DNA from 4 places in the Acetobacter oryzifermentans genome. Region 3 is predicted to be linked to each of the others. Evidence: riboswitches for the same ligand, from Rfam matches in the RefSeq annotation. Region 3 holds a riboswitch; each other region holds the start of a gene.
The links. Region 3 has a riboswitch for cobalamin ahead of WG31_RS08150 (Rieske 2Fe-2S domain-containing protein). Riboswitches for the same ligand answer to the same signal wherever they lie in the genome.

Region 1 (2,200 bases), 920 kb from region 3:
GGTATTCTGGTTGGTGGGGTCTGCGCTGTTGCCCCCGTTTTGAATACCAAAGGAGTTGTTGCGGTTGCCCGGCGGGTTATCATCCGCTGCGGCAAACATGAAGGTGAACTTATCTGTTGGACGGTAACGGATACGGATGGCGGGGGAAGAGAGCGGCCAGGATGGCCCACCCGCATACAGGTTGACCGATGGCGCCATGGGCCAGCCGAAGTTGGAGTTCAGATACAACGCCCCGTAATCACTGATCAGGAACTCGGTATCCAGATCCTGCTGCCCGATCTTGACGTCCAGCTTGCCATCCAGAAAAGACTGTTGGTACCACAGCTCGAACAGACGGGTGGAACGATCGGCCTCAAACCCGCTGACGGGGTTGAAGTTGGCCAGATGATCCTGTGAGATAGAGCGCCCACGCAACTGAAGGGCGCTGACATTGAACGTGCCACCCTTCAGGCCGATCAGCTTTTCCAGATCCACTGTCAGGGTAGGCATGGTTACCCCATCATAGGCAGGGCCGGTGCCTGATCCACTGGCGCCATCAGCCCCCGAGGCCGAGCCCCCCGTGGCGTTGCCCCACAGCTCATCTATTTCCTGAATGTCAAAGCTGATACCGTGTTTGGCCATCCAGTCACGCGCGCCCCACATGTTGCCCAGCAGGTGGTCGCTCATGTCGGGTGTGTCATCGCCCTTTTTCTCGGCAGCCGCATCTTCGGATGCGCGTTGGGAATCCCGCACCGTGGCCGGGTCAATCTGTTCAATCAAAGGCCCAGAATTGCCTAACCGACGACGATCCTGCTCAATCTGCGTCTCCTCACCATGCGCTAAGACGGGCAAGTTGCCCAACACACCTCCGGCCAGAAGCAAGCAATGCAGAGAATACGGAAATTTCTTCCAAGTTCTGTTTGTAAAGATAGGCATTGTTACGCTTCACCGTGCAGCGTGAAGGCAAAACAACAGGAAGAATTAACGGAAAAACCTGCCAAAGGCAGAGGAGTAAGCATAGTACACTATCCACCTCCGATTCCCTCGCCCGGCGGTTAAACAAGACAACAACGGCAGGTCTCCTGACTTGCGGGTCATCGCACGTTACTCAGCCTTCCCGATGCTGCCATCAGTGGCTGCCACTTTAAAGCGACCAAGGAGTAATATGCTCTCCGCCTACAGTTGCGAGGGCAGTTGCCGACTTGGTTCTGATACAGAACCTCCGGCATTCCCTTTCAAACCCGCTTGCGCGGGACCGTTGCAAGATGGCGCAACCCTTACCTTATTTTTGCCTCACATTTCAATCTTTGCCTGAATTGCATGGATAACTCTTGCCAGCAGCCGCATTTTAACCCACCAGTTCCTCCACACTTCACCCCTGACTGGCGGCTTATGGACCAACGATACCGCATTCCACCTCTTGCCATGCTCAACGCCTTTACGGCGTTTGCACGCACAGGCGGAATTAGACGCGCCGCAGCAGAGCTGCGTGTGGATCACGCAGCCATCAGCCGCCATATTCGAGATCTGGAAAATATTCTGGGCACCCCTTTGCGGGATAAGGAAACAGGCACCCTTACATTAGCAGGCCACACCTATTATTCCCGCATAACCCCACTATTAGAAGAACTGGCCACAGCTACGGCAGATATTCGTAACCATACGCCGCCCCTTACCATTACCTGTGCGCATGGTTTTGCTTACCATTGGCTGCTACCACGGCTTTCCACTTTTCGGCGCGCACATCCTCAACTAGAAATTATGCTGCGCCCGGTAGATGCCAACACGGCGTTCCATGTTACCGGCGTGGAAACAGATAATCATGCTCATATCGGCTATGTGCGAGATGATGCGCCGTTAGCAGAACCCCGCAACACACGCAGCATGATTATTGCCCGGCCTGATGTTTTTCCGGTAGCTGCCCCCCTCTGCCTGACAGAACTGGGAGGACAGCCCCGCACAACAGCAGATTTACTCCGCGCACCCTTGTTGCAAGAAGAAGATGAAGCCGAATGGAAACTTTGGTTTCATGCGCAGAATGTTGCCTGCACAAAACTGCCTGCCGCAACGCGCCTTTGGCAGGCCCACATCACACTGGCTGCTGCCCGCGCGGGAGAAGGAATTGCTTTGGGCAATATTTTCCTGCTGGGGAATGATCTTGAAACAGGCCATCTGGTGCGGGTGCAACCAACGCAAACCCCACTGCGAGAAGTAGCTTTGG
Region 2 (2,200 bases), 660 kb from region 3:
ATACCTATTCTACTTCTATTTTACTGTGCACATTCATGACCATGTGCTCTGCACCCATGGCTATACGAGAACCGGCAGGTTGGAGCGTTTACCCCAAAACATCATGGGGAGGCACAGTGCGCTTTCGGCCAACGCATGATCTTATCCTGCGCACTGGTATTTATCGCATAGGCCCCAAAGCACGTGACAATACAGGTTGGGCATGGGGCGATGAGCCTTATACAGGTATTCAAACTCCCATTGAGTTAACGTGGGAACCGTTTTTTGGCACGCGCAAGCTTCCGGGCCATTACAAAATCGGTTTTGGGCATGACACGTCTCCTTACCCCGATATGGTTGGCACCATTCCCGCTGCTTTTGCGGGCTCTGTGCATCCGCACAAACTCAAACCGCGTGATACATTTTATATAGAGGCAGACCAGATGGTGTATCGCAGCCATGGCGAACATCAGATGGCTGGCGGATATGTGCTAGCTGGCTTCATTCATAACACGCCAAGTAACTCCACATTCTCAAACGAGTTCTACGCAGGGGCTTCCCTTTTGGGTATTATCCCCCACCGGCCTTTGGATCGTCTGGGCGTCATGTATTCCTATTACCAACTCAGCCCACGCTTGGCCTATGGGCAACGTATGCAGGAAGCTGCGGGCGTTCCCCTTGGCCCCTATATCAATGGGCCACAAACACATTCTGCAATTCTGGAAGCATATTACGGCATTCCTGTCACACCGGGCTTGGTTATTACATCCGAGTTTGAGTACATGATGCGCCCCGGAGAAACCTCGGTTATTCCCAATGCTATTCTGGCAGGGCTTAAGGTTATTGCTGCCCTGTAAGGCAAAGCGAGGCGCAAAAACATCTCACCTGCCCTGCTTTTCTCATACTGGCACCAAACCTGCTTATTGCTAGAATATATATTCGAACAGATGGATGGTGCTGCGCAAGCGGCTTGAAAGGGAATGCCGTGTACGGATTTCTGCCTTAAATTGAAGCAGAATCTTTATAGTCGGCAGCTGCTCCCGCAACTGTAAGGGGAGGTTTGACCTGCTGCCGGTCACGGCTAGCCACTGGCCGATAAACACGGCTGGGAAGGTAAAAGGTCTAACATACCATATCCCCAAGCCAGGAGACCTGCCTCCATCAGGCACATCATACCGGGCGGGATGAACCGGCAGCGGCAAAACAGGCAGTAACATGCATAAACATGCCTTTAGCTCATTTTTAACAGCACTGCTTCTTGCTTGGAGCAATATACCCTCCAACGCTCATGCAGAAAGCGCCTCTACACCAGCCATAACCGGACAATGGATTACGGAAGACGGTAAAGGCGTATTCAATATCCACACCTGTGGCGATAAAATGTGTGGGAACCTTGTAGGGTTAAACCTAACGCAAGATGAAGAAGCTTCTGGCCGTAGAAAAACAGAATGTAACCTTCAGATGCTCAAAGGCTTCCATCCCATGGAAGACCGGCATGACCACTGGAAAGGTCATATCTTTGATCCTCAGAGCAAAAATACTTACGATGCTATTATATGGATAGCGGATGATGGTGCCCTGAAACTGCATGGTTTTTTAGGTTTGGAGCTCTTTGGTAGAACAGATACCTGGCAGCCGTTTCATGGCCGTATAGGCAACAACTGCCACATTAACCCCTAAGCATACCTGCTTCAACGAAGCATGAAATAACCTATTATTCCATTACAACAGCTTGCAAGCTCAGGCCGTCCCTATAAAACTACCCGTAATTTTGAACTCGATATTTCTCCGCAATGTTTCATTCTGACAAGGCGGAGCCCGGTTTTGTAGGGAGAATCCGAAGAATGAGACAAACGCACGAGGGGCAGCCTGTGGCGGAGTGGTGTTCATCTCCTAACGCCATGCGCCTGAATAAACTGTTGCGCATGTCCCGTCGGGATGTGCTTTTAGGTGGTATTGGTCTTTCTGTTGCAGGCACAACAGGTGCGGCGCTTGCTAATACCGCGCCTACTACACCAAACACTGAAGACCTCTCTCGCTTTATGCAGATATCCCAGCGACTGACAGATAGAGATACGCTAAACCCCCAGATTGGTGCGGCCCTATATGCCAATATCGTGCATGCCAATGCCGATCGACAGGATAAACTTAACACCCTGCATACTCTACTAGAGCGAGAAAAATTTACGACGGCATCTGCCTTTGCTCATGCAGCAGAAAA
Region 3 (2,200 bases):
TCAGATTCTGAACCGCTATATAGGTTTGCACGTAACTTGCTTCCGGCACGTGCGCTGGCCTGTCAGTCAGCGCCATCGCCATTTCTATCGCTGTATCGAGAAGCGGCCTGAAATGTGCTTCCAGATAGTCACCACGCATCTGGTGGTCTGTTGGTAGATTGGAAACAGTCATCTGGAAAAGATCATAGCCATTCTGCTGCAATTGTTCTTCTTCAGGTAAAGCCGCATCTGTCTCCAGCAAAGAAATGACACAGGTTCGATCAGGCGCCAGAAGAATGATCTTTTCCAGCAAAGGATGAAAAGCATGGGAAGGTGGCGCGATAAAAGGCAATCTCATGGGGCCGTCTTTTCTACACTCTCTGGCACCTGACCACATCGCCTGAGCAGATCACGAAGTTGATTGATAACCGGGAAGACTTCCCGATTGTGATCTCCACCGAGGTCTTTCCATGCAGCCTGTTCCAGCTCGACAATCTCGCGATCTTCAAAGAAGACGCGCTCCGTGAATGCGACCAGTATTGGCCAGGCAATATCCAGTAAAAAAGGCACTTTCAGTCGTTTGATCGACAACAGACCGAAAACACGGTTGGTCAGCTCCTCACGATCCTGCGGCACATAAGATATCCATAACTCCATCACGGGTTCCTCAATCCCTTGCGTTTCAATACGCAGGATCTGGTAAGGATATTGTGTCCTGATGGTCATGACATCCCGGTAGGCAAAATCCCGACCATCACGGCGTCTCTGGCCGTAGATCAGCGCCTCGCTCAAAGGCTGTTTGCCGCCGGTTCGTGCAAAAGTGTAGCGGGCCTCCACAAAATCCTCTCCGTGATCCATTCCGAGGAACCGAGGCTTCATTTTCCCGACCAACCGACTGTGCAAAACCTGATGATTCATATCCATCAGATTTTCATGCATGAAACTGTAATGACAGTTCACCACCTGCCCGAAGCGCCGCGTGCGATAGCGCCTGTCTCTCACCCTTGGAAAATCAGGAAGCGAGGTCGTCGCCGCAAGAGACTGGTCTCCCATGAAAACAAAAATAAGCCCATCTTTTTCGCGGCAGGCCCAACTTTTGAGACGCAGACATTGCGCTTCGGCTGAAACATTCGGCGAAGCACATTGGCCGTCCCGGTTATATCTCAGACCATGAGCAACGCAGCTTATCAGGTCACCATGGACGTTTCCTTTGCCAAGCAGAACCTGCCGATGGGCGCAAAGGCCATCTAGAGCATAAGGAATGCCGCTTTTGGGGCGCACGACGACGATATGCTGTCCTGCAAACCGGACATCGATTGCCTTTTCCCGTCCCAATTCACGGGACCAAGCGACAGGATACCAGAAGTTCGGGTTGGTTCTGACACGTCTTAAATCAATCTGTACCGCGCACGCTGAATGATCTGAAATTTGGTGAAGTTCGTTTTCCATTGCCTCGGCTTTTCAACTGGCTCAGCGCAAAGGAAACAATACAACGCCTCGTCATGGAGCATCGTGTCGTCTCTCACATTTTGTCTGAGCAAGTGTACCCGTTATCAATTATCGGACAGAATGCATGATTGTCCGGTGACTGACTCTGAAGTGTCTAACGAACTAATGCTGTTTGCAGCACAAAAGCGTCATTCGTATATCGGCCAGAAATAATGGGGTCAGCCCCCCTGACCTGAAAAGAGTCCATCGCCTGATTCATCAGGAGTGACCGAGGCATGAGGCAGACAGGCATATATTCTCTCCTCCCTTCGGTCATCCCGCCCGACGGTTGGTGGCTGAGCAATGGCAGGTCTCCTGGCTCACGGATCATGGCCAACTGGTTCCAACCTTCCCGTTCCTATGAGAACAGTGGTCCACGTTCAAAGTGAACGAACCAGCGGCATACCGCCTACAGTTGCGGGAGCAGCCTCCGACTTTGCTTCCGGCCGATTGTCTGACCAGAACATAACGGAATTCCCTATTACCCCGCTTGCGCGGGACCATTGAAGCGTTTGCTCCTGCACCATGCCGCCAAACGCATCCTACGTGCAAGCTGGAACATTCTGGAGCTGCGAAAGGCAGATATCAGTTTTTCGCATGTAGACCGAGACCGGATTGAGCTGATGCCCTGAAAACAAACATTACGCCAATCAGTTTCTGACTGCGTCTTTTCCTGAGACAATGCAGCCACATTAGTCCATGAACAATATTGATGTATTGATGAAATCAAATC
Region 4 (2,200 bases), 1.2 Mb from region 3:
CCCCAGACCAATGACCTGATCGAACCTGCCACCAAATGAGGACAAATGCGCAGTGCCCCGCACAATGGCCTGATTTTGCGTGGTATGTTCACGCTCGCTGCTGACATCACCGTAATATCCCAAGCGGCTGTAATATTCATCTTCCATATTATAGCTGCTGTAGGTGTGCAGATTGCTCTGGATCAGCCGGGCCGTTAACCCCAGATCAAAATTATGCGTCACATCATAGCCAAGGCGAATATTGGCGGAGCGGTTATCGTTTCTATCCCCCCGGTGGCGCTGCTCCTTATCTGCGCCAAAATAGCGCCCGATATAACGCGGGATTTCATGAAAGCCATCCTGTCGGTAATGAGAAAGCTCCACATTGTAATGGAACTTTCCCTTACTGCCGCGCGCGCCCATAACCTGATTAAACGTGCCGTAAGATCCACCTTCTACCCGCACAAAAGGGGTGAACCTGCCCTGCCCTTGCGCGGTGGTTATATCAATCACCCCGGCCATGGCATCCGCCCCGTACAGGCCACTTTGCGGCCCGCGCAAAATTTCTATGCGGCCCATGCCATCAGTTACAAACTGCGCGGCATCAAACGCACCAGAAGTGGAGCTGCCATCGTTAATATCCATGCCATCCAGCCGCACTTTTACCTCGTTGGCATTGTTACCACGCATAAAAATAGAGGTGGTGCCCCCAAAACCGCCCGAACGCACCACATTCAGCCCCGGTTGGCGGGCCAGAATATCTGTTAACGTGCGGCGCTGCTGGGTGAGTATCTGCTTTTCTGTCACGATCGTCATGGCCGTGCCAATTTCATCCGCCCGCATGGGCCGCCGTGCGGCACTAACCGTAATGTAATCCGGGTACGCCTGTGCGCTGCGCGCTTGCACAGCTTGCGTGCCCTCCACCCCGGCCAAAACAGGCGCATTTTGTGGCGCCGGAACGGTGGTAGCTGGTGTTGCTGCCGCCTTGGTGGCAACAGTATTTTTGCCCGTTGATGTGGCGGGGGTTGGGGCATCTGCCGCCCAAACGGCGGTGGTTTCTACCAGCAGCAAAGATGAGCCGGTAAGCAAAAGGGTTTTAAGGCGCATGGCTTTAGGCAATCTCGCGGTTTAACAGCGTTGCCACGAGACCTGGCCCGGCTTTTTCCACCACAGGGGCGCAAACCACCCCATAGGCTAACCGCTCGCCCAACCTGCCAGCACACCCCGGCTGACATGCCCCGTCTGCAACTGTGTGCTGATGGCAGGTCTCCTGGCTTGCGGTTTTTTCGGTTGTGGCACCCCTTCCCGGAAAGGTTTGTTCCAGTGGGCCAGCGCGTAAGGCGCTGTGCGTGCACATCCATGCCGCTTACAGTTGCGGGGACAGCCCGGGAATATCGCAAAACCATTGCAGGCAACGGCGCGGGCACCCGGTTCCCTTTTCATTCCCCTAAGGGGAAACCATCATGCGGTGTGGTTTACAGGCTGGGGGTGGCTTGTCAACAAAAGCACGCCACGTTTGGCAGGCGGGCTTTAGGCCTCCCGCGGGAGGCGCTGAGACTGCGAGCGGATCACCTGCTCCTCATAATCCAGTTCCTGCTGGAGCTTCCATTCTGTTTGGTCATTGATCTCTCTGCGCGATGTCATATCTCGCATGGCCTGCCGTTCTGCCCGCAGCAATTGCAGGCGCAGGGCCAGATCCATACGCGCATGGCGCAATGCCCGGTTACGATCCAGCGGCGTAATGCGCGGCGTTTCATCCTCCTCTTCCAACCGGCTGTGATACAGTTGGTAGAGGCGGTCTATCACCTCCTGCCGCAGGGCTTCATCTGCGGCACTTTGCCCCTCCGGCTTAGCCAGTGCTGTACCCTTTGGGGTGGGCGCAGGCGGCTGCGTGCGCGCTTTTGTAAGCACTGCAAGGGCTGCGCGTATCAGTTTTTGGCGGGCCATGTTTTCTTCCTGCGCATTCTTATCCACCGTTTCGTGCGGCAAAAAACGCAGGCACAGAGGAATGAACACACTGGCAGCCAGCAGGGAAAGCACAATTACACCTGTAGCCGCCACCACCACGGCATCGCGCATGGGAAAGGCATCTGTGCCATCCGCTCCTTCTGGCAGAGAGAGCACAGCCGCCAGCGTAACGGCCCCGCGCACCCCGGCAAATGTCAGCAACAAGCTGCCTGCAAAGCCCGTGGGTTCAAACGGCAGGCTGCCAATACGCGCC

Region 1: another riboswitch for cobalamin. It lies ahead of WG31_RS12535 (carbohydrate porin); the one in region 3 lies ahead of WG31_RS08150 (Rieske 2Fe-2S domain-containing protein).
Region 2: another riboswitch for cobalamin. It lies ahead of WG31_RS11305 (DUF2147 domain-containing protein); the one in region 3 lies ahead of WG31_RS08150 (Rieske 2Fe-2S domain-containing protein).
Region 4: another riboswitch for cobalamin. It lies ahead of WG31_RS02585 (TonB-dependent receptor plug domain-containing protein); the one in region 3 lies ahead of WG31_RS08150 (Rieske 2Fe-2S domain-containing protein).

The regions. Positions count from the first base shown of each region.
Region 1 is NZ_CP011120.1:2,654,580-2,656,779, forward strand. Features, by position in the region: gene WG31_RS12535 (carbohydrate porin) at 1-915, opposite strand, end outside; cobalamin riboswitch at 1,035-1,254, opposite strand; gene WG31_RS12540 (LysR substrate-binding domain-containing protein) at 1,372-2,200, shown strand, end outside.
Region 2 is NZ_CP011120.1:2,388,662-2,390,861, forward strand. Features, by position in the region: gene WG31_RS11300 (carbohydrate porin) at 1-836, shown strand, start outside; cobalamin riboswitch at 914-1,153, shown strand; gene WG31_RS11305 (DUF2147 domain-containing protein) at 1,195-1,659, shown strand; gene WG31_RS11310 (sorbitol dehydrogenase family protein) at 1,773-2,200, shown strand, end outside.
Region 3 is NZ_CP011120.1:1,732,564-1,734,763, forward strand. Features, by position in the region: gene WG31_RS08145 (hypothetical protein) at 1-337, opposite strand, end outside; gene WG31_RS08150 (Rieske 2Fe-2S domain-containing protein) at 334-1,428, opposite strand; cobalamin riboswitch at 1,756-1,987, opposite strand; gene WG31_RS16175 (hypothetical protein) at 1,971-2,099, shown strand.
Region 4 is NZ_CP011120.1:526,907-529,106, reverse strand. Features, by position in the region: gene WG31_RS02585 (TonB-dependent receptor plug domain-containing protein) at 1-1,086, opposite strand, end outside; cobalamin riboswitch at 1,223-1,457, opposite strand; gene WG31_RS02580 (Na+/H+ antiporter) at 1,510-2,200, opposite strand, start outside.